3 regions of the Pseudomonas sp. NPDC090592 genome follow, and region 1 is predicted to be linked to each of the others. Evidence: predicted binding sites of a transcription regulator. Region 1 holds the regulator's gene; each other region holds the start of a gene.
The links. The regulator sigma-54, encoded in region 1, starts transcription at its own class of promoters, with help from an activator protein. The targets are predictions, from matches to a motif close to ANTGGCATNNANNTTGCTNT.

Region 1 (9,760 bases):
TTCTCCGGGGAGTTGTCGGCAGCCTGCTTGGCCTTGGCCACTTCACCGGCCCAGCCGGCGATGGTCTTGTCCAGGTCGTTGCCATTGCGCTGCATGGCATCGGCGAACTGGTCACGGAACAGCTTGCCAATGTTGATGCCGTTGACGATGACGTTACGCACCTTCCACCCGCCGCCCAGGTTTTCCAGGGTGTACTGGACCGGGTATACGGCACCATTGTTGCCGGTGACCTTCATGCCTACGGTAGCGCGCTTGCCGTCATCGGCCTTGGCCGGGTCAACGACGATACCCTGGTTGTTGTACTCCAGCAGGGCATTACCGTAGAACTGGAACAGGCTGCGCTTGAAGTTTTCCTGGAAGCGCTGCATCTGCTCGGGCGTGGCCTTGCGCGAGTACTTGACGGTCATGATGCTTTTGGAAATACCGTCGGCATCGACCACCGGCCCGAGGATGCGGTCCAGGGTGTCGTAGAACGCTTGCGGGTTGGCCTTGTACTGCTCCTTGTTGGCCTTGAGCTCACCGAGCAGCTCGGTGGTGGTGCTCTGTACCACATCATGCGGCGTCTGCGCAGCCATGGTCAGCAGGGGGAAGGCTGCCAGCAGAACCAGCAGGCCGCGTCGCAGAATGGAAATCATGGAAACTCCTTAATTAGCCGGTTGCGCTTCTTTCGGTTCCTTGCCAACAGTGTTGAGCAGGAACTTGCCAATCAGATCTTCCAGCACCAGTGCCGACTGGGTGTCGTGGATGGTCGCACCGTCCTTGAGCACTTCGTCTTCACCGCCCACGCTGATGCCGATGTACTTCTCGCCAAGCAGACCGGCGGTCAGGATCGAGGCAGTGGAGTCGGTCGGCAGGTTGTCCACCGACTTGTCCAGTTGCAGGGTCACCCGACCGGTGTAGGAATCACGGTCCAGATCGATGGCGGTAACCTTGCCGATGGTCACACCGGCCATGGTCACTTTAGCTCTGACCGTCAAACCGGCAATATTGTCGAAGTAGGCATAAACTTTATAGGTATCGCTGCTCGGGCTGGCCGACAGCCCGCTGACACGCAGGGCCAGCAGCAGCAGCGCCAGGATCCCGGCCAGCAGGAACAGGCCGACACCGATTTCCAGGGTGCGGTTTTGCATCAGAAATCTCCAAACATCAAGGCGGTCAGAATAAAGTCCAGACCCAGCACTGCCAACGAGGCATAGACCACGGTCTTGGTGGTGGCACGGCTGATCCCTTCTGAGGTGGGCTCACAGTCGTACCCCTGGAATACGGCAATCCAGGTCGTGACGAAGGCGAACACAACGCTCTTGAGCAGCCCGTTGAGCACGTCGTCGGTAAAGGAAACACTGTTCTGCATGTTGGCCCAGAACGAGCCCTCGTACACCCCCAGCCAGTCCACGGCCACCCACGAGCCACCCCAGATACCGACCACGCTGAAGATCAGCGCCAGCAGCGGCAGCGAGATGAAACCGGCCCACAGGCGCGGCGCGACGATGTACTTGAGCGGGTCGACGCCGATCATTTCCAGGCTCGACAGCTGCTCGGTAGACTTCATGTTGCCGATTTCGGCGGTCAGCGCCGAACCGGCACGGCCGGCGAACAGCAACGCCGTCACCACCGGGCCAAGTTCACGCAGCAGGGTCAGGGCGACCATCTGCCCCACCGCCTGCTCCGAACCGTACTTGGTCAGGATGCTGTAGCCCTGCAGCGCCAGCACCATGCCGATGAACACGCCGGACACGACGACGATTGCCAGCGACAGCACGCCCACCGAGTACAGCTGCTTGGTCAGCAACTGGAAGCCGCCCCCGATGCCGCCGCGGCCGACCAGTGCATGGAACAGGAACAGGCACGAGCGCCCGAGCACCGCCAGCACGTCGATTGCCGAACGACCCAGCAGGCGGACACGTTCGAGTAAGGATCTTTTGCGCATCAACGCGCCCCCAGCAGGTCGGCGCGGTAATCAGGCGCGGGAAAGTGGAAGGGAACCGGGCCATCCGGGTCACCCTTCATGAACTGGCGAATCCGTGGGTTGTCCGAGCCCATCAGCTCATCGGGCGTGCCCTGGCCCAGCACCTGGCCATCCCCCACCACGTAGATGTAGTCGGCAATGCTGGCGGTTTCGGCCAGGTCGTGGGAGACGACGATGCTGGTGATGCCCAGGGCATCGTTGAGCAGGCGGATCAGGCGCACCAGTACGCCCATGGCGATCGGGTCCTGGCCGACGAACGGTTCGTCATACATGAGGATCTGCGGGTCCAGGGCGATTGCCCGGGCCAGCGCCACACGGCGTTTCATGCCGCCAGACAGCTCGTCGGGCATCAGGTCGATGGCTCCGCGCAAGCCCACGGCCTGCAGTTTCATCAGCACGATGTCACGGATCATTTCGTCCGACAGCTGGGTATGCACGCGCAGCGGGAACGCGACGTTCTCGAACACATCAAGGTCGGTGAACAGCGCGCCGCTCTGGAACAGCACACCCATCTGCTTGCGGGCGTCGAACAGATCGCTGCGCGACAGCGTCGGCAGGTTCTGCCCGGCAACCCATACCTCACCACTCGAGGGGCGCAGTTGCGCGCCCATCAGGCGGAGCAACGTGGTCTTGCCGCAACCCGATGGCCCCATGATGCCGGTGACCTTGCCGCGCGGGATGCGAATGTCGACGTTGCTGAAAATGCTGCGCGAACCGCGTTTGAAGGTAACCCCCTTCAACTCGACCGCGTAGGCGCTATCCACACTCATCTAGACTCCTTGCTAGTGCAGCCTCGTCCTAGTGGACGCCGGCCTCCGCAAGGAAGGCACACGCACCCCTGGCAGGCCGAATAGCGGCGAACTATAGCACCGCTGACGGCAGCGCCCCAAGGCCATGCAAGCAGTCGTTCAGCCCCGGGACAGGCTTTGCTGACTTTCGCCACAGCAATCGAAAGCGTGAGGGTTTTCGTCATTGCGCGTATAATCGCGGCCTTTTCATCAGGCATTGCTTTTTCGACATGAGCCAATCCAGCGAGCTGATCCAATCCGCCCAACGCACCCTGCGCCTGGAACTTGAGGCCGTAGAGGCCCTGCTGGCACGCATCGACGACAATTTCGTCAAGGCCTGCGAACTGATCCAGGCCTGCACGGGCCGGGTTGTCGTGGTCGGCATGGGCAAATCCGGGCACATCGGCAACAAGATCGCCGCCACCCTGGCCAGCACCGGCACACCAGCCTTTTTCGTGCACCCGGCCGAAGCCAGCCATGGCGACATGGGCATGATCACCCGCGATGATGTCATCCTTGCCCTGTCGAATTCCGGCAGCACTGCCGAGATCGTCACCCTGTTGCCACTGATCAAGCGCCTGGGCATCAAGCTGATCAGCCTGACCGGCAACCCGGACTCGCCCCTGGCCCAGGCCGCCGAGGTCAACCTCGACGCCCGTGTCGAGCAAGAGGCCTGCCCGCTGAACCTGGCGCCCACCTCCTCTACCACGGCATCGCTGGTGCTGGGTGACTGCCTGGCGATCGCCCTGCTCGAGGCCCGCGGCTTCACCGCCGAGGACTTTGCCTTCTCGCACCCGGGCGGCGCCCTGGGCCGACGCCTGCTGCTGAAGGTCGAAAACGTGATGCACAGCGGCGAAGAGCTGCCCCAGGTGCCGCGCGGCACCCTGCTGAAAGACGCACTGCTGGAAATGTCCCGAAAAGGTTTGGGCATGACCGTGATCGTCGAGGCTGACGGCAAGCTGGCCGGGATCTTCACCGACGGCGACCTGCGCCGCAGCCTGGACCGCAACATCGACGTGCACACCACCCTGATCGACCAGGTCATGACCGTGCATGGCAAGACGGCGCGAGCCGAAATGCTTGCCGCCGAGGCCCTGAAGATCATGGAAGACCACAAGATCGGCGCCCTGGTGGTGGTGGACCGCGAGGACCGCCCTACCGGTGCCCTGAACATGCACGACCTGCTGCGCGCCGGTGTAATGTAAGGAGCGATGGAATGAATCAGGACCTCATGCAACGCGCCAAGCGCATCAAGCTGGCAGTGTTCGACGTGGATGGCGTGCTCACCGACGGCCGCCTGTACTTCCTTGAAGACGGCAGCGAATTCAAGACCTTCAACACCCTCGACGGCCAGGGCATCAAGATGCTCATGAACGCGGGCGTGACCACTGCCATCATCAGCGGGCGCAAGACCCCGGTGGTCGAACGCCGGGCAAAGAACCTCGGTATCCCGCACCTGTTCCAGGGCCGTGAGGACAAATTGGTCGTGCTTGACGGCCTGCTCGCCGAACTGGGCCTAAGCTATGATCAAGTGGCCTACCTGGGCGACGACCTGCCGGACCTGCCGGTGATTCGCCGGGTGGCACTGGGAATGGCCGTGGCCAACGCCGCGCCGTTCGTACGCCAGCACGCCCATGGCGTGACCCAGGCACGCGGCGGCGAAGGTGCGGCCCGTGAATTCTGCGAACTGATCATGCAGGCCCAGGGCACCCTGGACGCTGCCAACGCCAATTACCTGTAAGGCTGCCCATGTTCAGCAAGAAAGCCCGCAATGTTGCGCTGCTCGCAGTGATCGCTGCCCTGCTGGTGGCGATCGGCTACTGGAATGTCAGCCCGGAAAGCTTCCTCGACAAGCCGGTGGCCCAGGTCGACGAAAGCGCCATCGACTACTATGCGATCAACGCCCACAGCGTGCAGTTTCTGCCCGACGGCAAACTGCAGTACGAAATGACTGCCGACAAGGTCGAACACCTCAAGGCCAGTGAAATCACCCTGCTGACCACGCCGGACCTGCACATGTACCGGGGCACCGAATACCCGTGGCACGTGCAAAGCACCCGCGCCGAGGTCAATCCGGACGGTACCGAAGTCGAGCTGATCGACAAGGTACGGGTTGCCCGCACTGACGAAAAGCAGCGCGAAACCATCATTACCAGCTCACGCATGACTGTGTTCCCGCAGAAGCAATATGCGCAGACCGAGCAAGCCGTTAGAATCGACGGCGCCGGTGGCACTACTACGGGCAAAGGAATGAAAGCGTATTTGAAAGAAGGCAAGATGGACTTGCTCTCTAACGTAAGAGGACAGTATGAGGCTCGTTAAAACCCTCCCCCTTCTGCTCAGCCTGAGCGCAGCACTGGGAAGCGCGAGCGCCCTCGCCCTGCCGAATGACCGTGACCAGCCAATCCGAATCCAGGCGGACAATGCCCACCTGGATGACAAGCAAGGCGTGGCTACCTATACCGGCGACGTGATCATCACCCAGGGTTCGATGATGATCAAAGGCAACACCGTGACCATCACCCGTTCCGCCGCCGGCGATATCGACGTGGTGACCTCGGTGGGCAACCTGGCCTACTTCGAGCAGCAACAGAGCGCAGCCAAGCCGGACAAGATGAAAGGCTGGGGCGTGACTATCCAGTATCAGGCGCAGAAAGACCTGGTGATCCTCACCGACCGTGCCAAGGTCGAGAACGAGGGCAACACCACCGAAGGCGAGAAAATCGTCTACAACACCCAGACCCAGGTGGCAACTGCCGGTCGCGGTGGCAACGTGACCTCACCGCGTCAGCGTATCGACATGGTGATCCAGCCCAAGAAGAAGGCCGAGTAAATGGCAACCCTCAAAGCCCAGCACCTGGCCAAGAGCTACAAGGGGCGTCAGGTGGTACGTGACGTCAGCCTGTCGATCGACAGCGGCCAGATCGTCGGCTTGCTCGGCCCCAACGGTGCCGGCAAGACCACCTGCTTCTACATGATTGTCGGGCTGGTGCAGGCCGAGCAGGGCCGCGTGCTCATCGACAACCTCGATGTCAGCCACCAGCCCATGCACGGCCGCGCCCGCGCCGGCATCGGCTACCTGCCGCAGGAAGCTTCGATCTTCCGCAAGCTGTCGGTGGCCGACAACATCATGGCCATCCTCGAGACCCGCAAGGACCTCGACCGCGAAGGCCGGCGCAAAGAGCTGGAAAGCCTGCTGCAGGAATTCCACATCAGCCACATCCGCGATAACCTCGGCATGAGCCTCTCCGGTGGTGAACGCCGCCGCGTAGAGATTGCCCGCGCCCTGGCGACCGCGCCCAAGTTCATCCTGCTGGACGAACCATTTGCCGGTGTCGACCCGATCTCGGTCGGCGACATCAAGCAGATCATCCACCATCTCAAGGCCAAGGGCATCGGTGTACTCATCACCGACCACAACGTGCGTGAGACCCTGGATATTTGCGAAACCGCCTATATCGTCAATGATGGCCGCCTGATCGCTGAAGGCGATGCCGAGACCATCCTGGCCAACGACCTGGTGAAAGAGGTTTACCTGGGCCACGAGTTCCGGCTCTGACCCCGGCACATGCCTGGAGTACTGGCAGATCGCCCTGAAACCGGGGCTAAAGTTGTTACAGTGCTCTAGGCAAACGCTACAATTTAAGGCATAAAACTTGCTTGATCTGGCGCCCTGGCGCCCTCGTGTAGTGGATGGCGCATGCGCGCCGGCGAACAAGGTATTAAGCCCCAGCCATGAAACCATCGCTCGTCCTAAAAATGGGCCAGCAACTGACGATGACACCGCAGTTGCAACAGGCCATCCGCCTGCTCCAGCTTTCTACCCTGGACCTCCAACAGGAAATCCAGGAAGCGCTGGAGTCGAACCCGATGCTCGAACGTCAGGAAGACGGCGAGGACTTCGACAACAGCGACCCGATGGCGGACAACGCCGAGAACAAACCGGCCGCCGAAGTCCAGGACAACAGCTTCCAGGAGAGCACTGTCAGTGCCGACAACCTGGAAGACGGTGAGTGGAGCGAGCGCATCCCCAACGAGCTTCCGGTCGACACCGCCTGGGAAGACATCTACCAGACCAGCGCCAGCAGCCTGCCGAGCAACGATGACGACGAGTGGGACTTCACCACCCGCACATCGGCCGGCGAGAGCCTGCAAAGCCACCTGCTGTGGCAGCTGAACCTGGCGCCGATGTCCGACACCGACCGCCTGATCGCCGTTACCCTGATCGACAGCATCAACGGCCAGGGCTACCTGGAAGACACCCTCGAGGAAATCTGCGCCGGTTTCGACCCGGAGCTGGATATCGAGCTGGACGAGGTCGAAGCGGTGCTGCACCGCATCCAGCAGTTCGAGCCAGCCGGCGTCGGCGCCCGCAACCTGGGCGAATGCCTGCTGCTGCAACTGCGCCAATTGCCCGCCAATACCCCGTGGATGACCGAAGCCAAGCGCCTGGTCACTGATTTCATCGACCTGCTCGGCAGCCGTGACTACAGCCAGCTGATGCGCCGCATGAAAATCAAGGAAGACGAGCTGCGCCAGGTGATCGAGCTGGTGCAAAGCCTGAACCCGCGCCCCGGTTCGCAAATCGAGTCCAGCGAGCCTGAATACGTGGTACCTGACGTCATCGTGCGCAAAGACAGCGAGCGCTGGCTGGTGGAGCTGAACCAGGAAGCCGTCCCGCGCCTGCGCGTCAACCCGCAGTACGCCGGCTTCGTCCGCCGTGCCGATACCAGCGCCGACAACACCTTCATGCGCAACCAGTTGCAGGAAGCGCGCTGGTTCATCAAGAGCCTGCAAAGCCGCAACGAAACCCTGATGAAGGTTGCCACGCAGATCGTCGAGCACCAGCGCGGCTTCCTCGACCACGGTGACGAAGCGATGAAGCCCTTGGTGCTGCACGACATCGCCGAAGCGGTAGGCATGCACGAGTCGACCATTTCGCGGGTGACCACGCAGAAATACATGCACACACCGCGTGGCATCTACGAGCTGAAATACTTTTTCTCCAGCCACGTCAGCACCTCCGAAGGCGGAGAATGCTCGTCCACAGCGATCCGCGCGATCATCAAGAAACTGGTTGCCGCGGAAAATCAGAAAAAGCCATTGAGTGACAGCAAGATCGCTGGTTTACTGGAGGCACAAGGCATCCAGGTAGCCCGTCGCACCGTCGCCAAGTACCGCGAGTCCCTCGGCATCGCACCGTCGAGCGAGCGCAAGCGACTGATGTAGCGCCTGAGATGTGCCACAGCGTTTGTGGGGCAGGTGCAAGACCTGCCTCTTTATGCACGGGCAACAAAGGAGAAGCTGTATGCAAGTCAACATCAGTGGACACCATGTAGAAGTCACCCAGCCACTGCGCGATTACGTGCTCGAGAAGCTCACTCGCGTGGAGGGCCACTTTGACAAGATCACCAACGCGCAGGTCATCCTGAAAGTCGAGAAGCTGCAGCAGAAGGTCGAGGCGACCCTGCAGATTCCGGGCGGCGAGGTGGTTGCCAATGCCGAACACGAAGACATGTATGCAGCGATCGACGCCATGGCCGACAAGCTCGACCGCCAACTGAAAAAACACAAGGAAAAACAGCAAAGCCTGCTGCAAGGTGCAGCTGCCCGCTGATCCCCCTCATCCATGATCCGACTTGAAACCATCCTGACCCCCGGCCGTTCCCTTGTGAACGTGCCGGGCGGCAGCAAGAAGCGCGCCCTGGAAAAGGTCGCCACCGTCATCGCCGAACAAGTGCCAGAACTGGAGATGCAAGACGTCTTCGAAAAGCTGGTCGCCCGGGAAAAACTCGGCTCGACCGGTTTCGGCAATGGCATCGCCATCCCGCACTGCCGGCTTGAAGGTTGCACCTCCCCGGTCAGCGCCCTGCTGCACCTTGAAGCCCCAATCGATTACGACGCCATCGATGGCGCACCCGTGGACCTGCTGTTCGTCCTGTTGGTGCCCGAAGCTGCCACCGATGCACACCTGGAACTGCTGCGCCAGATTGCCAGCATGCTCGATCGCAAAGAGGTTCGTGATCGCCTGCGTGCCGCCAGCAGTGACGAGGCCCTGTACCAGGTTGTCCTGGACGTACAGAACGAGCACTGAACATGCGCCTGATCATTGTCAGCGGCCGGTCCGGCTCCGGCAAGAGCACCGCCCTCGATGTCCTGGAAGACAACGGTTTCTACTGCATTGACAACCTTCCCGCCGGGCTGCTGCCGCAGTTGGCGGAAGAAGCACTGATCAACACCGAACTGCTGCAACCGAAGGTTGCCGTGTCGATTGACGCACGCAACCTGCCTAGCCACCTGACGCGCTTCCCCGAATTGCTCGAAGAAGCCCGTGCGCGCAACATCCAGTGCGATGTGTTGTTCCTGGATGCCGACGAAGACATGCTGCTCAAGCGCTTCTCGGAAACCCGCCGACGGCATCCACTGACCAATGCCAATCGCTCGCTGGCCGAAGCGATCCGCGTCGAAAACGAACTTCTGGGCCCGATCGCCGACCTGGCCGACCTGAAGATCGACACCACCAGCCTCAACCTTTATCAGTTGCGTGATTCGATCAAGCTGCGCCTGCTCAACCAACCCGAGCCTGGCACCGCGTTCCTGGTCGAGTCGTTCGGCTTCAAGCGCGGCATGCCGGTCGATGCCGACCTGGTGTTCGATGTGCGCTGCCTGCCCAACCCCTACTGGAAGCCCGAGCTGCGCGAGCACTCTGGCCTCGACCAACCGGTTGTCGAGTACCTGGCCGCACAGCCGGATGTCGAAGACATGTACAACGACATTTCCAGCTACCTGCTCAAATGGTTGCCCCGCTTCGCTGCCAGCAACCGAGCCTACGTCACCATTGCCATTGGCTGCACCGGCGGCCACCACCGTTCGGTGTACATCACCGAACGCCTTGGTCAACAGCTGCAGCAATCCCTGAAAAACGTCCAGGTCCGCCACCGCGACCTCTAGCCCAAGGATCCGCCCCACGATGCCCGCCCGCGAAATCACCATCATCAACAAGTTG
Region 2 (9,760 bases), on a different contig from region 1:
GTGGACGGCACGGTGTTGTCGGTGGCGATATCGTCGGCGCGGACCATGCCGGCAATGCGCACCAGCTCTTCACCGGTGTTCAGGGTCAGCCACTTCTCGCCGCGCACCGCGATGATGCCGTTGGGCAGTACTTCGGCCACGGTGACAGTAATCGAGCCGGTCAGGGTATTACCTTGGGTGGCCTTGCTGTCGCCCTTGGTCGCACGATCACCGCTGTAACCCGCCTCCAGCGAAAGGTCACCGCCGCCGAACGGGTTGTTGGTGTTGGGCGTGCTGCCAAACAACGAGGTCAGGCCAATATCAGTCTTGCTGGTCTTGGCAATTTGCGAACCTGCGTTCTTGCTGGCCGAGGTTTTCTCGTTGAGGGTGATGGTGATGATGTCACCTACCCTGAACGCCTTGCGGTCGCTGTACAGGTTCTGCTCGAAGCCGGCCTGGTAGATCGAACCGTTGTTGGCCGCTGCCGGCAACGGGGTGCGCGGCAATACCGGCGCGTAGTACGGGTCGTTGGGCTTGGGCGTCGGGCCGACGCAACCTGCCAGCAACACCGCCCCCCCCAGGGCGAACACGGACAACAGACGATTCATGGTGCATACCTCACGGGTGTAACGAAGCGACAGGGCTTAGAGCTGCTGGGTCACGAACGACAGCATCTGGTCGGCGGTGGAGATGACCTTGGAGTTCATCTCGTAGGCGCGCTGGGTGGTGATCATGTTCACCAACTCCTCCACCGTGCTGACGTTGGAGTTTTCCAGGGTTTGCTGCTGGGTGGTGCCGAAACCGTTCAGGCCCGGGGTGCCGACTTGCGGCGCGCCACTGGCGGCAGTCTCCAGGAACAGGTTGTCGCCGATGGCCTGCAGGCCGGCCGGGTTGATGAAGTCGGCGGTCTGGATGTTGCCGATCACCTGCGCCGCCGGGTTGCCGGCCGTGGTGATCGACACGGTGCCGTCCTGGCCAACGGTGAAGGTTTGCGCGTCGTTCGGCACGACCACGGCAGGCTCCAGTGCATAGCCGTTGGCGGTAACGATCTGGCCGTCGGAGTTCAGGTGGAAGGTGCCGTCACGGGTGTACGACACGGTGCCGTCCGGCTGCAGGATCTGGAAGAAGCCACGGCCGTTGACCGCCATGTCCAACGGGTTTTCGGTGGTTTGCAGGCTGCCGGCAACGAAGCTTTTCTGGGTACCGACAATGCGCACACCGGTACCGACCTGCAGGCCCGAAGGCAGCTCGCTGTCCTGGGTCGACTGGGCGCCTGGCTGGCGCTTGATCTGGTACAGCAGGTCCGCAAACTCGGCGCGATCACGCTTGAAGCCAGTGGTGGAGACGTTGGCCAGGTTGTTGGAAATGACCGTCAGGTTAGTGTCCTGGGCGGACAGGCCGGTTTTAGCGACCCAAAGAGCCGGAAGCATGTAAGTTCTCCTCGTGCGCCTGTTTTACGGCACCCGTTCAAAAGTGATTAGCCGATTTGCAAAACCCGAGCCATGGCTTCGTCGCCTTCCTTGGCCGTGTTCATCATCTTGACGTGCAGTTCGAACTGGCGGGACAGCGCCAGCACCGAGGTCATTTCCTCGACAGCGTTGACGTTGCTGCCCTCCAGGAAGCCCGACACCACGCGCACATTGACGTCGGCATCGGCCGGCTGGCCAGTGGTGGTATGGATCAGGCCGTCCAGGCCCTTTGTCAGGCCTTTGGTATCCGGGTTGACCAGCTTTATGCGGTCGACCTCGGCCATTACCCGCGGGCCTTCACCCATGGAGCGGATGCTGAGGGTGCCGTCGGCGCCCACTTCCACCTTCTGCTCTGGCGGGATGGCGATCGGGCCACCGTTGCCGATCACCGGCATGCCATTGCCGGCACGCAGCACGCCGAGGGCGTCGATGTTCAGGCTACCGGTGCGCACATAGGCTTCGCTGCCGTCCGGTGCCTGCACGGCAATGAAACCTTTACCGGTCACGGCAACATCCAGGTCACGACCGGTCTCGACCAACGGGCCTTCACTGAAGTCGGTGGCCGGGCGCTCGGTCATGGCAAAGGCACGCGCCGGAAAGCTGTCGCCGAACACCGGCATCGAGCGGGCCTGTTCCAGATCACGTTGAAAACCGTTGGTGGAAATGTTCGCCAGGTTGTTGGCGTGGGCCTTTTGCGCCAGCGCGTTCTGGCTGGCGCCGGTCATGGCCACATAAAGCAACTTGTCCACAGTATCTCCTCTGCGCGTCGCTGCCGCGCTGTCACTGGGCAGGTTCGAAGCAATAATCGAACCAAGTCTGAAAGCGCCTGTTTTCGGGGTTTTCAGGACAGCGAGGGGCAACAAACGTCAGTTTGTCGGCGGATGTTTGCCGCCTGCGGCAATGGTCGGTTCAGAAGGTGCGGCACGCGGCGTTGTTGTAGGGGCCGGAATGGCGTACCCAGCCTTCGCCTGGATTGTTGGCCGAGCACATGTAACGGCCGGTGGCCAGGCTTTGCCATTGGTAGAACGGTGCGGGGGCGGCCGAGAGCGGCGAAGTGATAGCCATGGCCAGGAGGGCTGTGAGCATTAGCCGTTTCATGGGTGTGAACCTTTCAGATTTTGGGGCCGCTTCGCGGCCCATCGCGACGCAAGGCCGCTCCTACAGGGAACGCGATCTCCTGTAGGAGCGGCCTTGCGTCGCGATGGGCTGCAAAGCAGCCCCAATTACACACGACACCAGATCAACAAACGACCATCAGGTCATCTGGATGATGGTCTGCATGATGGTGCTTTCAGTGGAAATGGTCTTGGCGTTTGCCTGGTAGTTGCTCTGCGCCTTGATCAGGTTGACCAGCTCACCGGTCAGGTCGACGTTGGAGTCTTCCAGCGAGCCGCCAGTAATCTGGCCCAGGGTACCTGTGTCAGGTGCGCCGATCACCGGCACGCCGGAGGCGTAGGACTCTTTCCAGGCAGTGCCGCCAATCGGGGTCAGGCCCTGCAGGTTGGCAAAGTTGGCAATCGCCACCTGGCCGATGATCTTGTCCTGGCCGTTGGTGAAGTTGGCGAACATGTTACCGCTCTGGTCGATGGTCAGGCCCGACAGCTCGCCGGTGGCGAAGCCATCCTGGCTCTTGGCGGTGGTGGCGGATGCGGCGTTGTACTGGGTGGTGCCCAGCATGTCCAGGTTGACCCCCGCCACGTTGGCGACGGCACCGTTGGCACCCCACACGCCGGCGGCGTTCTTCTGCGCCGGGATCCAGTTGTTGAGGCTGAACGTCTTGTTGGCGTCGATGGTAAGGCCACCGGCAACCGGGCCCGCAGTCATCGCCGCAGTATCCAGGGTGCCGTCAGACTTGAACGGCAGCTTGTTGGCCAGCGGCGTGGTCGAGGTCGGGTCGGCCGGGTTGCGGCCGTCGATGGTGGTGTACATGGTCCACGAGTTGCTGCCGGCATCCTTGACGAAATACTGGTTCAACTGGTGCGCGTTACCCTGGCTGTCGTACACGTCGGTGTTGAACGTGTAGTTGTAGGTACCGGTATTGGTCGGGTCGAACGGCGAAACTGTCGGCGCGGTAGCACTGGAGTTCAGGTTGACGTTCTCGGAAATTTTCCCGGTCGGGTTCGGCGTCAGGTTCGAGGTATCGATCTGCAGGTTGGTCAGCACACCCTGGATGATCTTGCCGTTGGCATCCACGGCATAACCTTGCAGGTTGGCGCCCGAGGAATTGACCACATAGCCGTCCTTGTCGCTGTAGAAAGCGCCGGCACGGGTATAGATTTTCGAGCCATTGTCGTTCAAGGCAAAAAAGCCGTTGCCATCGATAGCCATGTCCAGCGCCTGGCCGGTGCCATTGATGTTGCCCGCGGTGAACATCTGCGACACGGCGGCAGTCTTGACGCCGGTGCCGACGATGTTCTTGCCGGCGCTGGTGCCGCGAATGGAGTTGGAGTACTGGTCGGCGAACTCGGCGCGCGACGACTTGAAGCCGGTGGTGGCAACGTTGGCAATGTTGTTGCCGGTAACGTTCAGGGCCTTGTTTGCTGCATAGAGGCCGCTAAGGCCGATATTGAAAGACATGTGTAACTCCTGTCGTTTTGCTCAGGCCCTAGATGCCGATGCTTTGGATTTTGGAAAGCGCAACACTGCCCAGCCCGGCCAGGTTGAGGGTCATTTCCGAACCGTTGGTGCCCATGGTCACACTGGTGACCGAGGCCGGCAGGTTGGTAGTCATGGCCGTAGCCTTGCCATCGATCGATGCAGTGGCCTTGAAGGTAAAGGTACCCGCTGCCACGGCTTCACCGTCGTCGTCCAGGCCATCCCAGGTGAAGTCGACCTTGCCGGCCTTCTGCGTCCCCAGGTCGAGGGTGCGGACCAGCTTGTCGTCCTTGTCGTAGATACCCACCGAAGTGGCGGTACTGGACGAGGTCAGGTTGACCGAACCCTTCATGTCCTTGCTGGTGTCGACGACGGCCTTGTCGGTCTGGACGATCACATTGCGCCCGACCAGTGACGACGCCTGCAGGGCCTGGGAAGACTGCAGCCCTGCGGCGATATAGGTCACCGAATCATTCAGCGACTGCATGCTTTCGAGGCTGCTGAACTGCGCCAACTGCGCCACGAACTCGCCGTTTTCCTGCGGATCGAGCGGGTTTTGGTTCTTCATCTGGGTAACCAGCAGCTGCAGGAACGCATCCTTGCCCAGCGCACTGCCGGCGGCGCCGGTGTTGCTGTTGGTCTTCGACGTCTGCTTTTGCAGCGATGTCAGGTAAGCGCTACTGACGTCGCTGGTGGAGTTGGTAGTGGTCATATCGGCTTCCTATCACTGCCCCAGGGTCAGGACTTTCTGCATCATGCTCTTGGCCGTGTTCATCAGCTCGGCGTTGGTCTGGAACGCACGGCTGGCGGAGATCATGTCGGCCATCTCCTCGACCACGTTGACATTCGGGTAGTAGACGTAGCCGTCCTTGTTCGCTGCCGGGTGGTTTGGCTCGTAGCGCGCCTCCAGCGTGCTCTGGTCCTCGACGATACCTTTTACCTGCACACCCTGCCCTGCCTCGCCCTGGTCTTCGAACAGCGACTGGCTGACGCCGGCCTGGGCATCCTGGAAGGTGGTGGCGAACACCGGGTGACGGGCGCGATAGGTCTGGTCGATGCTCGAAGAGACGGTCTCGGCGTTGGCAATGTTGGAAGCAACGGTGTTCAGGCGCGTGTTCTGCGCGCTCATGCCGCTACCGGCAATGTTGAAAACACTGGAAAGGGACATGGTCATTCTCCGCGCAGGGCAGAAACCAGCCCTTTGAATTTACTGTTGAGCAAGGTGAAGCTGGCCTGGAAGCCAATGGCGTTTTCGGTGTAGTTCGATTGCTCGATCTGCGCGTCCACGGTGTTCTGGTCGATCGACGGCTGCAGTGGCGTGCGGTACTTGAGCGTGTCATCCGCTGCAATGGCAAGGCCTTCGGCTTCGATGTGCCGGCTGTTGGTCCGGTCCATGGCGAAGCGGCCGCTTTGCTGCTTGCTGGTCTCGGCAGCGAGCACCGAAGAAAAGTCCATGTCACGCGCCTTGTAGTTGGGCGTGTCGGCGTTGGCAATGTTGTTGGCCAGCACTTCGGCGCGCTGGGCGCGGAAACTCATGGCCTTTTCGTGGATACCAAGCGCCTTGTCGAAGCTGATGCTCATGTCGGGGAAACCTTCAGAGGTTGACCGGAATTTCGTTGAGCAAGGTATAGCAAGGGCTGTGCCAACCCATGAAAAGCCCGGATTTGCAGGGCTGCGGGGTGTGGTGCTGTCAGGGTGATGCCAGAAAAGCGGCAAAGGCCTTCCGCCTTGGGCGGCGAAAGCGGCAATTGCCGGGCGGCAAAAGCGGCAAACCAAAAAATTGACGTCAGGATTTGGAGCTTCGCGGCGTTCGCCTTGACACTTTCTGCGCTTGTGAGATCGAGCGCCGCCCGCGCGGCGCTTCGCGGGGCAAGCCCGCTCCCACATTTGCTGCAACGTGGCCATGTCTGTGAAAGAGGCGTTGTCAGCCTTGGTGCATGGCTTGAGACAAGTGGGGCGGCAGCAATGCCAACTCAGAAATCCAGCCAACCCAACAAGACTGACAACCATGGCCTGTCAGGTTCGGCACGTTGCAACAAATGTGGGAGCGGGCTTGCCCCGCGAAGCGCCGCGCGGGCGGCGCTCGATCTCACAGCCACCACAACCCTAAAGGCAAACCCTACTTGGCCTGGTAAATGATCCCCGGGCTGCACTGCACCATCTGGTAATGGTCCGGCAACCCGTTCAGCGCCTCCGAGGCGCCGAGGAACAGGTAGCCACCCGGCTTCAGTGTGCTGTGAATACGCAGCAGAATGTCGCGCTTCACCTGCGCCGAGAAGTAGATCAGCACGTTGCGGCAGAACACGATATCGAACTTGCCCAGGCTGGCATAACTGTCGAGCAGGTTGAACGAGCGGAACTCGACGCGGCTGCGAATGGCCGGCTTGACCGCCCAGCGCCCCGGCCCCTTGGGGTCGAAGTAGCGCTGCAGGCGCTCCTGGGACAGGCCGCGGGCAATCGCCAGGCTGTCGTATTCGCCGGTCTTGCAGTTGGTCAGCATGGTGCCGGACAGGTCGGTGGCCACAATCTGCGCGCCCATCTTCAACTGCCCAAGGTTGCTGCGCTCGAACTCATCGATGGCCATGGAAATGGAGTAAGGCTCCTGCCCCGACGAACAGGCCGCCGACCACATGCGCAGGCGCTGGCCCGGGTTGTTGCGGATGAACTCGGGGATCACCTTGTTCTTCAGCACCTCGAACGGGTAAGTGTCGCGAAACCACAGGGTCTCGTTGGTGGTCATCGCATCCACCACCTGCTCGCGCAAACCGGCGCGCGGCTGGGCCTGGATGCGCTGCACCAGCTCGCCCAGGCTCTTGATACCCTGTTGCTCCATCAGCTTGTTGAGACGGCTGGAAACCAGGTACTGCTTATTCTCGCCCAGCAGGATGCCACAGGCTTTCTCCAGGAATACCCGGAACTGTTCGAAATCCAAATTACCCGTAGACACTACTGCCGCCTCTTTTCAATCACTGGTGCCGGGGCTAGCCCCGGCTGCTTCAATGCGCTGCCTTGATCCGGTCGACCACCCGCTGGGCCAGGTCGTCCGGCTTGAACTTGGCCAGGAAGTCATCGGCGCCGACCTTCTTGACCATTGCCTGGTTGAATACCCCGGAAAGCGAAGTATGCAGGCAGATGTGCAATTTTTGCATGCGCGGGTCGCTACGGATCTCTGCCGTTAGCGTATAGCCGTCCATTTCCGGCATTTCAATGTCCGAGATCATCATCAGGAACTCTTCTTCCGGCTTTTTGCCCTCATCCACCAGCTGGCGCAGGTAGTTCAGGGCCTGACGGCCGTCATTGAGCGCCACCACTTCCACCCCTACGGTCTGCAGGCAGCGGCTGACCTGCTTGCGCGCCACCGACGAATCGTCGACGGTGAGCACGCGCATCAGCACGGCCTTGTCCTGCACCTCGGCATCGATCACCCCGGCCGACACCGACTCGGAAGACGGCGACACTTCGGCCAGCACCTTCTCCACGTCGATGATCTCGACCATGCGGTTGTCCACCCGGGTGACCGCTGTCAGGTAGTGATCGCGGCCCGTCCCCTTGGGTGGCGGATGGATCTCCTCCCAGTTCATGTTGACGATGCGCTCCACCGAGTGCACCAGAAAGCCCTGGGTCTTGGTGTTGTACTCGGTGATGATCACGAAACTGTTGCGCGTGTCTTCCTGCAGCGGCCGCAACCCGGTAGCCATCGACAAGTCGAGGATCGGGATGGTCGCCCCGCGAATGTTGGCAACACCGCGCACCACCGGGTGCGCCTTGGGCAGCAGGGTCAGCGCAGGGCATTGCAGCACTTCCCTGACCTTGAACACGTTGATGCCGTAAAGCTGTTCGCCATTGAGGCGGAACAGCAGCAACTCCAGGCGATTCTGCCCCACCAGCTGCGTGCGCTGGTTGACCGAATCCATAACACCCGCCATGCCAGACTCCTTAATCTTTCAGCCTTTCGTTGCAACTCAGGTTACGAGTCGGCACGGGCTTTGCTTTTTTGAGCGTCATGCACACGAAAACGACATTTTTCCGACGATTGACGCGCCTGCTGACTGGCTCGCTGGCCACGCTGTGCCTGCTGGCGCCCGGCGTTCGCACGGTAGCGGACGCGTTCACCTTGCCTGAACAGCTTATCGGTGTCACCCAAGGGTTTCTTGAATTCACCGTCGAAGATTACCTGGCCACCACCCAGACAGCCGGCCGTTATGAAATCCAGGTCAACTCGCTGGACCCACGCCTGCGCATGCCATTGTGCAGCCAGCAGCTGGACGCGTCGCTGGAAAGCCCGGCCCAGCCGCTGGGCCGGGTGACGGTGCGGGTACGCTGCGACGGTGCGGCGCCATGGACCGTGTTCGTACCGGCCACCGTGCGGCTGTTCCGCGATGTGGTGGTGGTAACCCGCCCGCTCAAGCGCGACAACACGGTGGGCGAAGGCGACGTGGCCCTGCGCGAGCGCGATGTCGGCACCCTTGGCCAGGGCTTTCTCACCGAACTGGACCAGGCAGTGGGCATGAAGATGCTACGCCCCACGGTGATCGACCAGGTACTCACGCCACAACACCTGGAACAGGCCGAGGTAGTGCGCAAGGGTGACCAGGTGGTAATCGTCGCCCGCAGTGGCAGCCTCAGCGTGCGCATGCCAGGCGAAGCCCTGAGCAAGGGCGGCCTGAGCGAACAGATACGGGTACGCAACCTCAATTCCAAACGGGTGGTCAAGGCCAGGGTGACCGGGCCGGGCCAGGTCGAGGTCAGTATGTAGCCAGCCACAGATTACGCTGGCAGTGAGGAACCGCATTTCCTAAACTGTGTCAGAAAACGGGTTCGCGAGCTTGCTGACAGGCGGCTATGCATTTGTGCCTAAAGTTTCTTTCGGGTTGGCCGAAAACAAGGCAAGCGTCCAAATACCCAGAGGTTTCTGATCATGGTCATCGACTTCAGTCGTTTGAATAACTCTCCGTCCGTCACGGGCGGCGTGCGCGGCAACAGCGCAGCCGGCAGCGCCGAAAAACCGGCAGCCAGCCAGGAAGCGGCCAGCGGCACCAGCGCCAGCGGAGAAGCGGTACACCTCAGCCAAGAGGCACAGCAGTTGCAGAAGATCAACGACAAGCTGCGCGACGAGCCAGTGGTCAACAGTGCCCGCGTGGCCGAGTTGAAACAGGCGATCGCCGATGGCAGCTATCAGGTCGATGCCGGCCGGGTCGCCAGCAAACTGCTCGATTTCGAAGCCCAGCGCTGACCGTTCGGCGCGCTGACTTCACGGACGCTAGAAAAGCCAAGAGTTAGCCATGCACGACACCACCTTGCTGCAACTGATCGAAGATGACATTGCCCCGCTGCAGGAACTGCTCGACCTTCTGCAAAAAGAAGCGATCGCCCTGCATGGCCGCGACATGCCGCTGCTGGAACAGATCCTGGCGCGCAAGCAATCGCTGATCATCCTGGTCGAGCAGCATGGCCAGCGCCGCAGCCAGTTGCTCGGCAGCCTGGGCCTGAGTGCCGATCGTGCCGGCGTGCAAGCGGTGGCCGCGCAGTCGCCCCATGGCGAGGTGATGCTCCAGCGGCTCGACATGCTGTCGCAGCTGATGGACGAGTGCCAGCAGGTCAACCAGACCAATGGCCGGATCATCCAGGTCCAGCAACACGTCACCAACAACCAGATCAGGATCCTCATGGGCGGCGACTCGCCGTCGCTCTACGACAGCCGCGGCAGCACCTCGCCG
Region 3 (9,760 bases), on a different contig from region 1:
CGGCACTGATGCTGTCGCCGGTCAACTTCGATGCCCTGTACGCGCAAGAAATGCAGCGCATGCAGGAAGCGGGCGAAGCGCCGACCGTGCAGTAATCGCTGCCGGTACCAGGAAAGCGCCTCTCGGGGCGCTTTTTTGTTGGCTGTTAGGGCCCTTTCGCGGGCATGCCCGCTCCCACAGGTGTTGCGCTTTACTCAAGCCTTGTATGGTCCCTGTGGGAGCGGGCGAGCCCGCGAAAGGGCCAGCACAGGCGCCCCATCAACTCCCGGCAAACCCATTCTGCCGCCACGCCTCGTACACGGTCACCGCCACGGTATTCGACAGGTTCAGGCTACGGCACCCCGGCCGCATTGGCAGGCGCAGGCGTTGCTCGGGCGGCAGGCTGTCCAGCACCTCGGCTGGCAACCCGCGGCTCTCCGGTCCGAACAAGAAGGCATCGCCCGGCTGGTAGGCCACTTCATGGAACGGGTGCGAGCCTTTGGTGGTGAAGGCGAACAGCCTTGGGTTACCCAGGCTTTCCAGGCATCCGGCCAGGCTCTCGTGGCGCTTGAGCGTGGCATACTCGTGGTAGTCCAGCCCCGCGCGGCGCAGGCGCTTGTCATCCAGTTCGAAGCTGATGGGTTCGATCAGGTGCAGGTGGCAGCCGCTGTTGGCGCACAGGCGAATGATGTTGCCGGTATTCGGCGGAATTTCTGGTTGAAAAAGGATGACGTGAAACATGCACGGCTCCAAGCGTGAAGATGACGGGCATTCTACCCCTGAACCGGACGTGCGATCGAAGGCGATGCCGCGGATGATGCTGTCGCTGGCGATAGTCGGGGTGATGGTGGGGCTGATGATCGGCCGTCTGACTGCGCCCGACGAGCGTGAGTTGCAGCAGGTGCAGGTGGTAGAGAACGGCCTGGAACTGTGGTTCAACGAAGAGCCCAAGCTGCATGGCGAGAATGTCGAAGGTACGGTGGCGTTGCTGTTCCAGGCCGAAGGCAAGGCTCAGCAAGGGCAACTGAGCCTGCAAGGCAAGCCGGTGAGCTGGCGGGTGCAGCACAGCAAGGAAGGCTTGTTGCTGACGGTGGTGGCCGCGCGCCCCCTGCACGGCGAGTGGGCCGGTGCAGAGGACGCTGGGCGTTGGCGGGTGCAGGTGAAGCTGCACGAATAAAAGAGGGGATATCCCGGCCTGCCTGTACCAGGGTCCCCAAAAGGGCTACGGCGTACTGCGTGTAAAGAGGGGATGGCCCGGCCTGCCTGTACCGAGGTCCCCGAAACGGGCGGTGCTGCAAATAAAAGAGGGGTTCACCCGGCCTGCCTGTACCAGGGCCCCCGAAACTGGGTATGTATTAGCTATTGCAGGGGGCGTGCCAGTTTTGCACAACCTGCAAATACTGGGCTTTGAGGGGGATTTGGCCGGGTTTTGAGGGGATTTGTGCCTTCGCGAGGTGCATGGGGCACAGGATCGGTGCATCGGAGCTGAAATGGCTGGGGCCGCTTTGCGGCCCATCGCGACACAAGGCCGCTCCCACAGGGACCGCATCAGCCCGAGGGCAGAGGTGATCATGTGGGAGCGGCCTTGCGTCGCGATGGGCTGCAAAGCAGCCCCAAAGATCTTGCAGGATTACTGAGGATTAGTGCTCATCACCTTCCTCGTCATCCCCCCCAGCCACATTCATCCCCAGTTCCTTGATCTTGCGCGTCAGGGTATTGCGCCCCCAACCCAGCAACAACGCGGCATCCCGACGCCGCCCGGCGGTGTGCTTGAGGGCCGTCTCGATCATGATCCGTTCAAAGCTCGGCACCGCACTGTCCAGCAGGTTGGACTGCCCACGGGCCAACGCCTGGTCGGCCCACTGGCGCAGGGCCTGCTCCCAGTTGGTCACCGGCGCGGCATCTTGTGGCAGGTTCAGCAGTTCGGGCGGCAGGTCGCCGATCAGCACTTCACGGCTGGAGGCCATCACCGTGATCCAGCGGCAGGTGTTCTCCATCTGCCGCACGTTGCCTGGCCACGGCAGGTTGCGTATGAACTCTTCGGTTTCCGGCTTGAGGATCTTCGGCTCTACCGCCAGTTCCTGGGCGGCACGGGCGAGGAAGTGGCGGGCAAGGGCAGGGATGTCCTCGCGGCGGTCTGCCAACCGTGGAATATGAATACGAATCACGTTCAGGCGGTGAAACAAGTCTTCGCGGAACTTGCCGGCCTGCACCAGCGATTCCAGGTTCTGGTGGGTCGCGGCAATGATGCGCACGTCGACCTTGACTGGCACATGGCCGCCAACCCGGTAGAACTCGCCATCAGCCAGCACACGCAGCAGGCGAGTCTGGGTGTCGGCGGGCATGTCGCCGATCTCGTCGAGGAACAAGGTGCCGCCGTCGGCCTGTTCGAAGCGGCCCCGGCGCAGGTTGGCAGCACCGGTGAAGGCGCCTTTCTCATGGCCGAACAGTTCGGACTCCATCAGGTCCTTGGGGATGGCTGCCATGTTCAAGGCAATGAACGGCGACGCCGCCCGCGGGCTGTGGCGGTGCAGGGCGTGGGCCACCAGTTCCTTACCGGTGCCGGACTCGCCGTTGATCAGCACGGTGATGTTGGAGTGGCTGAGGCGGCCAATGGCGCGGAACACCTCCTGCATGGCCGGTGCTTCGCCGATGATTTCCGGGGTACGCGCCAGGTTCTGCGGCACATCCAGCCCTTGCTGTTCCTGCGCATGCTGGTTGGCACGTTTGACCAGCGAGACCGCCTCGTCCACATCGAACGGCTTGGGCAGGTACTCGAAGGCGCCGCCCTGGTAAGACGCCACGGCGCTGTCCAGGTCGGAATGGGCGGTCATGATGATGACCGGCAAGCGCGGGTGCTGCTCGCGGATCTGCGCCAGCAGGTCGAGGCCGCTGGCGCCCGGCATGCGGATGTCGGAAATGATCACGTCCGGCTGCTGGCGTGCCAGGCGGCCCATTACACCGTCTGCGCTGTCGAAGCTCTGGGTGGTCATGCCTTCCTGTTGCAGGGCTTTTTCCAGGACCCAGCGGATGGAGCGATCATCGTCGACGATCCATACGGTTTCACTTCGGCTCATGAGGCGGTGGCTCCTTGTTCCAGGGGCAGGTAGATCGAGAAGGCGGTATGGCCTGCGTGGCTTTCACACTCGATCAGGCCCTGGTGCTGGCTGATGATGTTCTGGGTAATGGCCAGGCCCAGCCCGGTACCGTCCGGGCGGCCACTGACCATGGGATAGAAGAGGGTGTCTTGCAGTTCCGGCGGAATGCCCGGGCCGTTGTCGATGATCTCGACCCGCGCGACCAGGCGATGGCGCACGTGGCCGATGGTGAACTGGCGCAAGGCGCGGCTGCGCAGGGTGATGCGGCCCAGGCGCAGTTCGCTCTGCGAACTGATCGCCTGCATGGCATTGCGCACGATATTGAGTACGGCCTGGATCATCTGCTCGCGGTCGATCAGCACGTCCGGCAGGCTTGGGTCGTAATCGCGCACCAAAGTGATGCAGCCCTGGCTTTCAGCCTCGACCAGGCTGCAAACGCGCTCCAGTACTTCGTGGATGTTGGTCATGGCCAGCGACGGCAGCTTGTTCGAACCGAGCATGCGGTCGACCAGGTTACGCAGGCGGTCGGCCTCTTCGATGATCACGTTGGTGTAATCGCGCAGGCCGTCCTCGGGCAGTTCGCGTGACAGCAACTGCGCTGCGCCGCGGATGCCGCCGAGAGGGTTCTTGATTTCGTGGGCCAGGCCACGCACCAGCATCTTGGTGGTTTCCTGCTTGCTCAGCTGGGCCTCTTCCTTGGTGATGCGCAGCAGCCGGTCGCGTGGGTGCACCTCTAGCAGCAGCAGGGTCTGGCCCTGGTTGAGGATAGGGGTTACCGCGTAATCGACGGTGATGGTCTGCCCGGTCAGCGAGGTCAGCTGCGCTTCGCGCTTGGTGAACGGGTGCGCCTGTTCGACCGCCTGGCGCAACGAGCTGAGCGCCTCGGTCGACTCGGTGAACAGCTCGCTGATGAACTGCCCATGGCTGCGTTGGCCGCTGACGGCCAGCAGCATTTCTGCGGCCGGGTTCATGTACTCCAGGCGCAGCTCGGCATTGAGCAGCAACGTGGCGGTGGTCAGGTTGTCCAGAAGCAGACGGTGCTGCGCATCGCTGATGGTCATAAGGCGTCGTTGACCTCTTTTGGCGCTTGCCTGGCACTGCTTTGGCCAGGGCCAGGTGCGGTGGCCCCGCTGGTGCGAAGCTGTCTACCCGCAAGAAATGCAAGAAACAAACCAAAGCTCCGAAAAGAAGCGGGATTTGCCGATAAAGGCCTGTATCTGCGCAAATTCGGATCAGAAACTCTGGATGAAACGTTTCATGTGAACCAGATTGGGGAGCAAATAGGGGCAGGGTGCTTTTTGCTGCACCAAGATAGAGCATAGCGTGGCGAGGGTGGTTTTTACCTGGTGCAAAAACGAAAACGGCCTCCCGAAGGAGGCCGTGTTGATCATCTCATCGGCGCCAGGCGCCGGTCAGATCAGCAGCTGTAGTACAGCTCGTATTCCAGCGGGTGTACGAAGGTGCGGACCTTGATTTCTTCTTCCGACTTCAGCTCGATGAAGGCATCGATGAAGTCATCGGAGAACACGCCGCCCTTGGTCAGGAACGCACGGCCTTTGTCCAGCTCTTCCAGGGCTTCTTTCAGGCTGCCGCACACTTGCGGAATGTCCTTGGCCTCTTCTGGTGGCAGGTCGTACAGGTTCTTGTCGGCAGCATCGCCTGGGTGGATCTTGTTCTGGATACCGTCCAGGCCAGCCATCAGCAGGGCCGCGAAGGCCAGGTACGGGTTGGCCGATGGGTCCGGGAAGCGTGCTTCGATACGGCGGGCTTTCGGGCTGCCGACGTAAGGAATACGGATCGAAGCGGAGCGGTTACGCGCCGAGTAGGCCAGCATTACCGGGGCTTCGAAGCCTGGTACCAGACGCTTGTACGAGTTGGTCGACGGGTTGGTGAAGCCGTTCAGGGCCTTACCGTGCTTGATGATACCGCCGATGAAGTACAGGGCGGTGTCGGACAGGCCGGCATAGCCTTCACCCGAGAAGGTGTTCTTGCCGTCTTTCCAGATCGACATGTGCACGTGCATGCCCGAGCCGTTGTCGCCGTACAGTGGCTTCGGCATGAAGGTGGCGGTACGGCCGTAGGCGTCGGCAACGTTGTGCACGACATACTTCAGGGCCTGCACTTCGTCAGCCTTCTTCACCAGGGTGTTGAACTTGACGCCGATTTCGTTCTGGCCGGCAGTCGCCACTTCGTGGTGGTGCACTTCGACGGTCTGGCCCATTTCTTCCAGTGCGTTGCACATGGCAGTACGGATTTCGTGGTCGTGGTCGAACGGCGGAACCGGGAAGTAGCCGCCTTTCACGCCTGGACGGTGGCCTTTGTTGCCGCCTTCGACGTCAGCGTCAGACATCCACGAGCCTTGCTCGGAGAAGATCTTGAACATCGAGCCGGAGATGTCCGACTTGAACTTCACTTCGTCGAAGATGAAGAATTCTGGCTCTGGGCCGGCGAATACGGTGTCACCGATGCCGGTGCTCTTCAGGTACTCTTCGGCGCGCTTGGCGATTGCCCGTGGGTCGCGATCGTAGCCCTGCATGCTCGACGGGTCGACGATGTCGCAGGTGATGATCAGGGTAGGTTCTTCGGTGAACGGGTCCAGTACGGCGGTGTCGTCAACCGGCATCAGGATCATGTCGGAAGCTTCGATGCCTTTCCAGCCAGCGATGGAGGAGCCGTCGAACATCTTGCCGACTTCGAAGAAGTCCTCGTCCAGCGCATCACGCGACGGCATGGTCACGTGGTGCTGAACGCCTTTGGTGTCCGTGAAACGCAGATCAATCCACTTGACGTCATGATCTTTGATGAGTTGAACCGACTTCGACATATTGTCCTCCGGATGGTCTAGAGCGCGGTGGGCCGCTGCCCTGGAAAAAGGGTGTTGCCGGGCGCGGATAGTCGGCCAAGCTTACCTGCCTCACAAGGGAGCAAATTGCATGCCAGTGCCCGAAAATGGCGAGCCAGGGATAAAAGGGGGCGTTTGCGGGCATTTGGCGGTGGGTTGGGATGTAAAAGTGCACTCTTTAGATGCGGATTTTGGCATTGATGCACTAATGTGGTGCATGGCTTGAGGGGTGTGCTTCCTTTGAGGGCCTCATCGCCGGCAAGCCAGCTCCCACAGGTAGGGCGCAAGTCTTGAGGCCTGTGGATGACCTGTGGGAGCTGGCTTGCCGGCGATGAGGCCAGTGCAGGCAATATAAATCCGACCTTCTGTACAAAAGTTGGTCAAATCCTGAGCAGTTTCCGCTATAATTCGCGCCCCACATTTTCGGCAGGCCCTGCGCGCGCTGTTAACCAATGAAACTTATCGTCAAAGTCTTCCCAGAAATCACCATCAAGAGCCGGCCGGTGCGCAAGCGTTTCATCCGCCAGCTCGGCAAGAACATCCGCAACGTGCTCAAGGACCTCGACCCTGAGCTCGCGGTCGATGGTGTCTGGGACAATCTCGAAGTGGTCACCCGCGTCGAAGACGAAAAAGTCCAGCGCGAGATGATCGAGCGCCTCACCTGCACGCCGGGTATCACCCACTTCCTGCAGGTAGAGGAATACCCGCTGGGTGACTTCGACGACATCGTCGCCAAGTGCAAGCACCACTTCGGCCACTTGCTGGCCGGCAAGCGCTTCTCGGTGCGCTGCAAGCGCGGCGGCCACCACGACTTCACCTCGATGGACGTCGACCGCTACGTCGGCAGCCAGCTGCGCCAGCAGTGCGGCGCCGCCGGCATCGACCTGAAGACGCCTGAAGTGGTAGTGCGCATGGAGATCCGCAACCAGCGCCTGTACGTGATTCACAACCAGCACAACGGCATCGGCGGCTACCCGCTGGGTGCCCTGGAGCAGACCCTGGTGCTGATGTCCGGTGGCTTCGACTCCACCGTGGCGGCCTACCAGATGATGCGCCGCGGCCTGATGACCCACTTCTGCTTCTTCAACCTCGGCGGCCGTGCCCACGAACTGGGCGTGATGGAAGTGGCCCACTACCTGTGGAAGAAGTACGGCAGCAGCCAGCGCGTGCTGTTCATCAGCGTGCCGTTCGAAGAAGTGGTTGGCGAGATCCTCAACAAGGTCGACAACAGCTACATGGGCGTGACCCTCAAGCGCATGATGCTGCGCGGTGCCGCGCACATGGCCGACCGCCTGCAGATCGACGCGCTGGTGACCGGCGAAGCGATTTCCCAGGTGTCCAGCCAGACCCTGCCGAACCTGTCGATCATCGACTCGGCCACCGACAAGCTGGTGCTGCGCCCGCTGCTGGCCAGCCACAAGCAGGACATCATCGACCAGGCCACCGAGATCGGCACCGCCGACTTCGCCAAGCACATGCCGGAATATTGCGGCGTGATCTCGGTGAACCCTACCACCCATGCCAAGCGTCACCGCATGGAGCACGAAGAAAAGCAGTTCGACATGGCCGTGCTGGAGCGCGCCCTGGAACGTGCCAAGTTCATTTCCATCGACCACGTGATCGATGAACTGGGCAAGGACATCGAAATCGAGGAAGTAGCCGAGGCGCTCCCCGGCCAGATCATCATCGACATTCGTCACCCGGATGCCCAGGAAGACGAACCTCTGGTGCTGGAAGGTATCGAAGTCCAGGCCATGCCGTTCTACGCGATCAACAGCAAGTTCAAGCACCTGGACCCAACGCGCCAGTACCTGCTGTATTGCGACAAAGGTGTGATGAGCCGTTTGCACGCACACCACCTGCTCAGTGAGGGACATGCCAATGTGCGTGTTTATCGTCCGACATAAGACGCCGGGGCTGTATGGCGGCAGTATCCGCCATCGCCCTCCCGACCACCGGGCCCGCTGAGCCTTAAACAGTACATATTGGCCGCCTACACTGGGCGGCAACCGAATCCTCTGATCGAGATACACTTGTGATCGAAAATCTGCGTAACATCGCCATCATCGCCCACGTTGACCATGGTAAAACCACCCTGGTCGACAAACTCCTGCGTCAGTCCGGCACCCTGGAGCGTAACGAGCTCAACGACGAGCGCGTCATGGACTCCAACGACCAGGAAAAAGAGCGCGGTATTACCATTCTGGCGAAAAACACCGCCATCAACTGGAACGGCTACCACATCAACATCGTCGACACCCCCGGCCACGCCGACTTCGGTGGCGAGGTTGAGCGTGTAATGTCGATGGTCGACTCCGTGCTGCTGCTGGTCGACGCCCAGGACGGCCCGATGCCGCAAACCCGCTTCGTGACCAAGAAGGCGTTCGAAGCTGGCCTGAAGCCAATCGTCGTGATCAACAAGGTTGACCGCCCGGGCGCGCGTCCTGACTGGGTTCTGGACCAGATCTTCGACCTGTTCGACAACCTCGGCGCTACCGACGAGCAGCTGGACTTCAAAGTGGTCTACGCCTCGGCCCTGAACGGCATTGCCGGTCTGGACCACACCGAAATGGGCGAAGACATGACCGCGCTGTACCAGTCGATCGTCGACAACGTACCAGCCCCGGATGTTGACCGTGACGGTTCGTTCCAGATGCAGATCTCCGCACTGGACTACAACAGCTTCCTCGGCGTTATCGGCGTTGGCCGTATTGCCCGTGGTCGCGTCAAGCCGAACACCCCGGTTGTTGCCATCGACACCAACGGCAAGAAGCGTAACGGCCGTATCCTGAAGCTGATGGGCCACCACGGCCTGCACCGTGTAGACGTTGAAGAGGCCCAGGCTGGCGACATCGTCTGCATCAGCGGTTTCGACGAGCTGTTCATCTCCGACACCCTGTGCGCCCCGGATGCGGTAGAAGCGATGAAGCCGCTGACCGTTGACGAGCCGACCGTTTCCATGACTTTCCAGGTCAACGACTCGCCGTTCTGCGGTAAAGAAGGCAAGTTCGTCACCAGCCGTAACATCAAGGACCGCCTGGACAAGGAGCTGCTGTACAACGTAGCCCTGCGCGTTCAGGAAACCGATTCCCCTGACAAGTTCAAGGTATCGGGCCGTGGTGAGCTGCACCTGTCGGTACTGATCGAAACCATGCGCCGTGAAGGCTTCGAGATGGCCGTAGGCCGCCCTGAAGTAATCATCCGTGAAGTTGACGGCGTGAAGCAGGAACCGTTCGAGAACGTCACCATCGACATCCCTGAAGAATCCCAGGGCAAGGTCATGGAAGAGATGGGCCTGCGTAAAGGCGACCTGACCAACATGGTGCCGGATGGTAAGGGCCGTGTGCGTCTGGAGTACAACATTCCAGCCCGTGGTCTGATCGGTTTCCGTAACCAGTTCCTGACCCTGACCAACGGTGCAGGCATCCTGACCTCGATCTTCGATCGTTACGACACCATGAAGTCGGGCCAGATGTCCGGCCGCCTGAACGGCGTACTGGTTTCGGTCGAGACCGGCAAGGCACTGACCTACTCGCTGGAAACCCTGCAGGCTCGCGGCAAGCTGTTCGTTGAACACGGCCAGGAGATCTACAACGGTCAGATCATCGGTCTGAACAGCCGTGACAACGACCTGGGTGTGAACCCGACCAAAGGCAAGAAACTCGACAACATGCGTGCTTCGGGCAAAGACGAAGTCATCGCCCTGGTACCGCCAGTTCGCCACACCCTGGAACAGGCCCTGGAATTCATCCAGGACGACGAGCTGTGCGAAGTGACGCCTAAGTCGATCCGTCTGCGCAAGAAGATCCTGGACGAAGGCGAGCGTACCCGCGCTGCCAAG

Region 2: flgB (flagellar basal body rod protein FlgB) is a predicted target of sigma-54. The motif match lies at 5,671-5,690, and genes of this name have one in related genera.
Region 3: glnA (type I glutamate--ammonia ligase) is a predicted target of sigma-54. The motif match lies at 5,999-6,018, and genes of this name have one in related genera.

Annotation. Positions count from the first base shown of each region.
Region 1 covers NZ_JBIVXJ010000015.1:100,488-110,247, reverse strand. The annotation lists gene ACIQUI_RS15710 (phospholipid-binding protein MlaC) at 1-635, opposite strand, end outside; gene mlaD (outer membrane lipid asymmetry maintenance protein MlaD) at 645-1,130, opposite strand; gene mlaE (lipid asymmetry maintenance ABC transporter permease subunit MlaE) at 1,130-1,927, opposite strand; gene ACIQUI_RS15695 (ATP-binding cassette domain-containing protein) at 1,927-2,736, opposite strand; gene ACIQUI_RS15690 (SIS domain-containing protein) at 2,985-3,959, shown strand; gene ACIQUI_RS15685 (KdsC family phosphatase) at 3,971-4,495, shown strand; gene lptC (LPS export ABC transporter periplasmic protein LptC) at 4,504-5,076, shown strand; gene lptA (lipopolysaccharide transport periplasmic protein LptA) at 5,063-5,587, shown strand; gene lptB (LPS export ABC transporter ATP-binding protein) at 5,588-6,313, shown strand; gene ACIQUI_RS15665 (RNA polymerase factor sigma-54) at 6,490-7,983, shown strand; gene hpf (ribosome hibernation-promoting factor, HPF/YfiA family) at 8,063-8,371, shown strand; gene ptsN (PTS IIA-like nitrogen regulatory protein PtsN) at 8,384-8,848, shown strand; gene rapZ (RNase adapter RapZ) at 8,851-9,705, shown strand; gene ACIQUI_RS15645 (HPr family phosphocarrier protein) at 9,725-9,760, shown strand, end outside.
Region 2 covers NZ_JBIVXJ010000011.1:40,712-50,471, forward strand. The annotation lists gene flgH (flagellar basal body L-ring protein FlgH) at 1-587, opposite strand, end outside; gene flgG (flagellar basal-body rod protein FlgG) at 624-1,409, opposite strand; gene ACIQUI_RS12000 (flagellar basal body rod protein FlgF) at 1,457-2,197, opposite strand; gene ACIQUI_RS12005 (hypothetical protein) at 2,358-2,534, opposite strand; gene flgE (flagellar hook protein FlgE) at 2,703-4,025, opposite strand; gene flgD (flagellar hook assembly protein FlgD) at 4,054-4,755, opposite strand; gene flgC (flagellar basal body rod protein FlgC) at 4,768-5,211, opposite strand; gene flgB (flagellar basal body rod protein FlgB) at 5,214-5,624, opposite strand; gene cheR (protein-glutamate O-methyltransferase CheR) at 6,163-6,990, opposite strand; gene ACIQUI_RS12035 (chemotaxis protein CheV) at 7,040-7,969, opposite strand; gene flgA (flagellar basal body P-ring formation chaperone FlgA) at 8,047-8,799, shown strand; gene flgM (flagellar biosynthesis anti-sigma factor FlgM) at 8,962-9,276, shown strand; gene ACIQUI_RS12050 (flagella synthesis protein FlgN) at 9,326-9,760, shown strand, end outside.
Region 3 covers NZ_JBIVXJ010000018.1:111,288-121,047, forward strand. The annotation lists gene secB (protein-export chaperone SecB) at 1-95, shown strand, start outside; gene trmL (tRNA (uridine(34)/cytosine(34)/5-carboxymethylaminomethyluridine(34)-2'-O)-methyltransferase TrmL) at 259-720, opposite strand; gene ACIQUI_RS17635 (hypothetical protein) at 719-1,156, shown strand; gene ntrC (nitrogen regulation protein NR(I)) at 1,620-3,056, opposite strand; gene glnL (nitrogen regulation protein NR(II)) at 3,053-4,138, opposite strand; gene glnA (type I glutamate--ammonia ligase) at 4,495-5,901, opposite strand; gene thiI (tRNA uracil 4-sulfurtransferase ThiI) at 6,372-7,826, shown strand; gene typA (translational GTPase TypA) at 7,955-9,760, shown strand, end outside.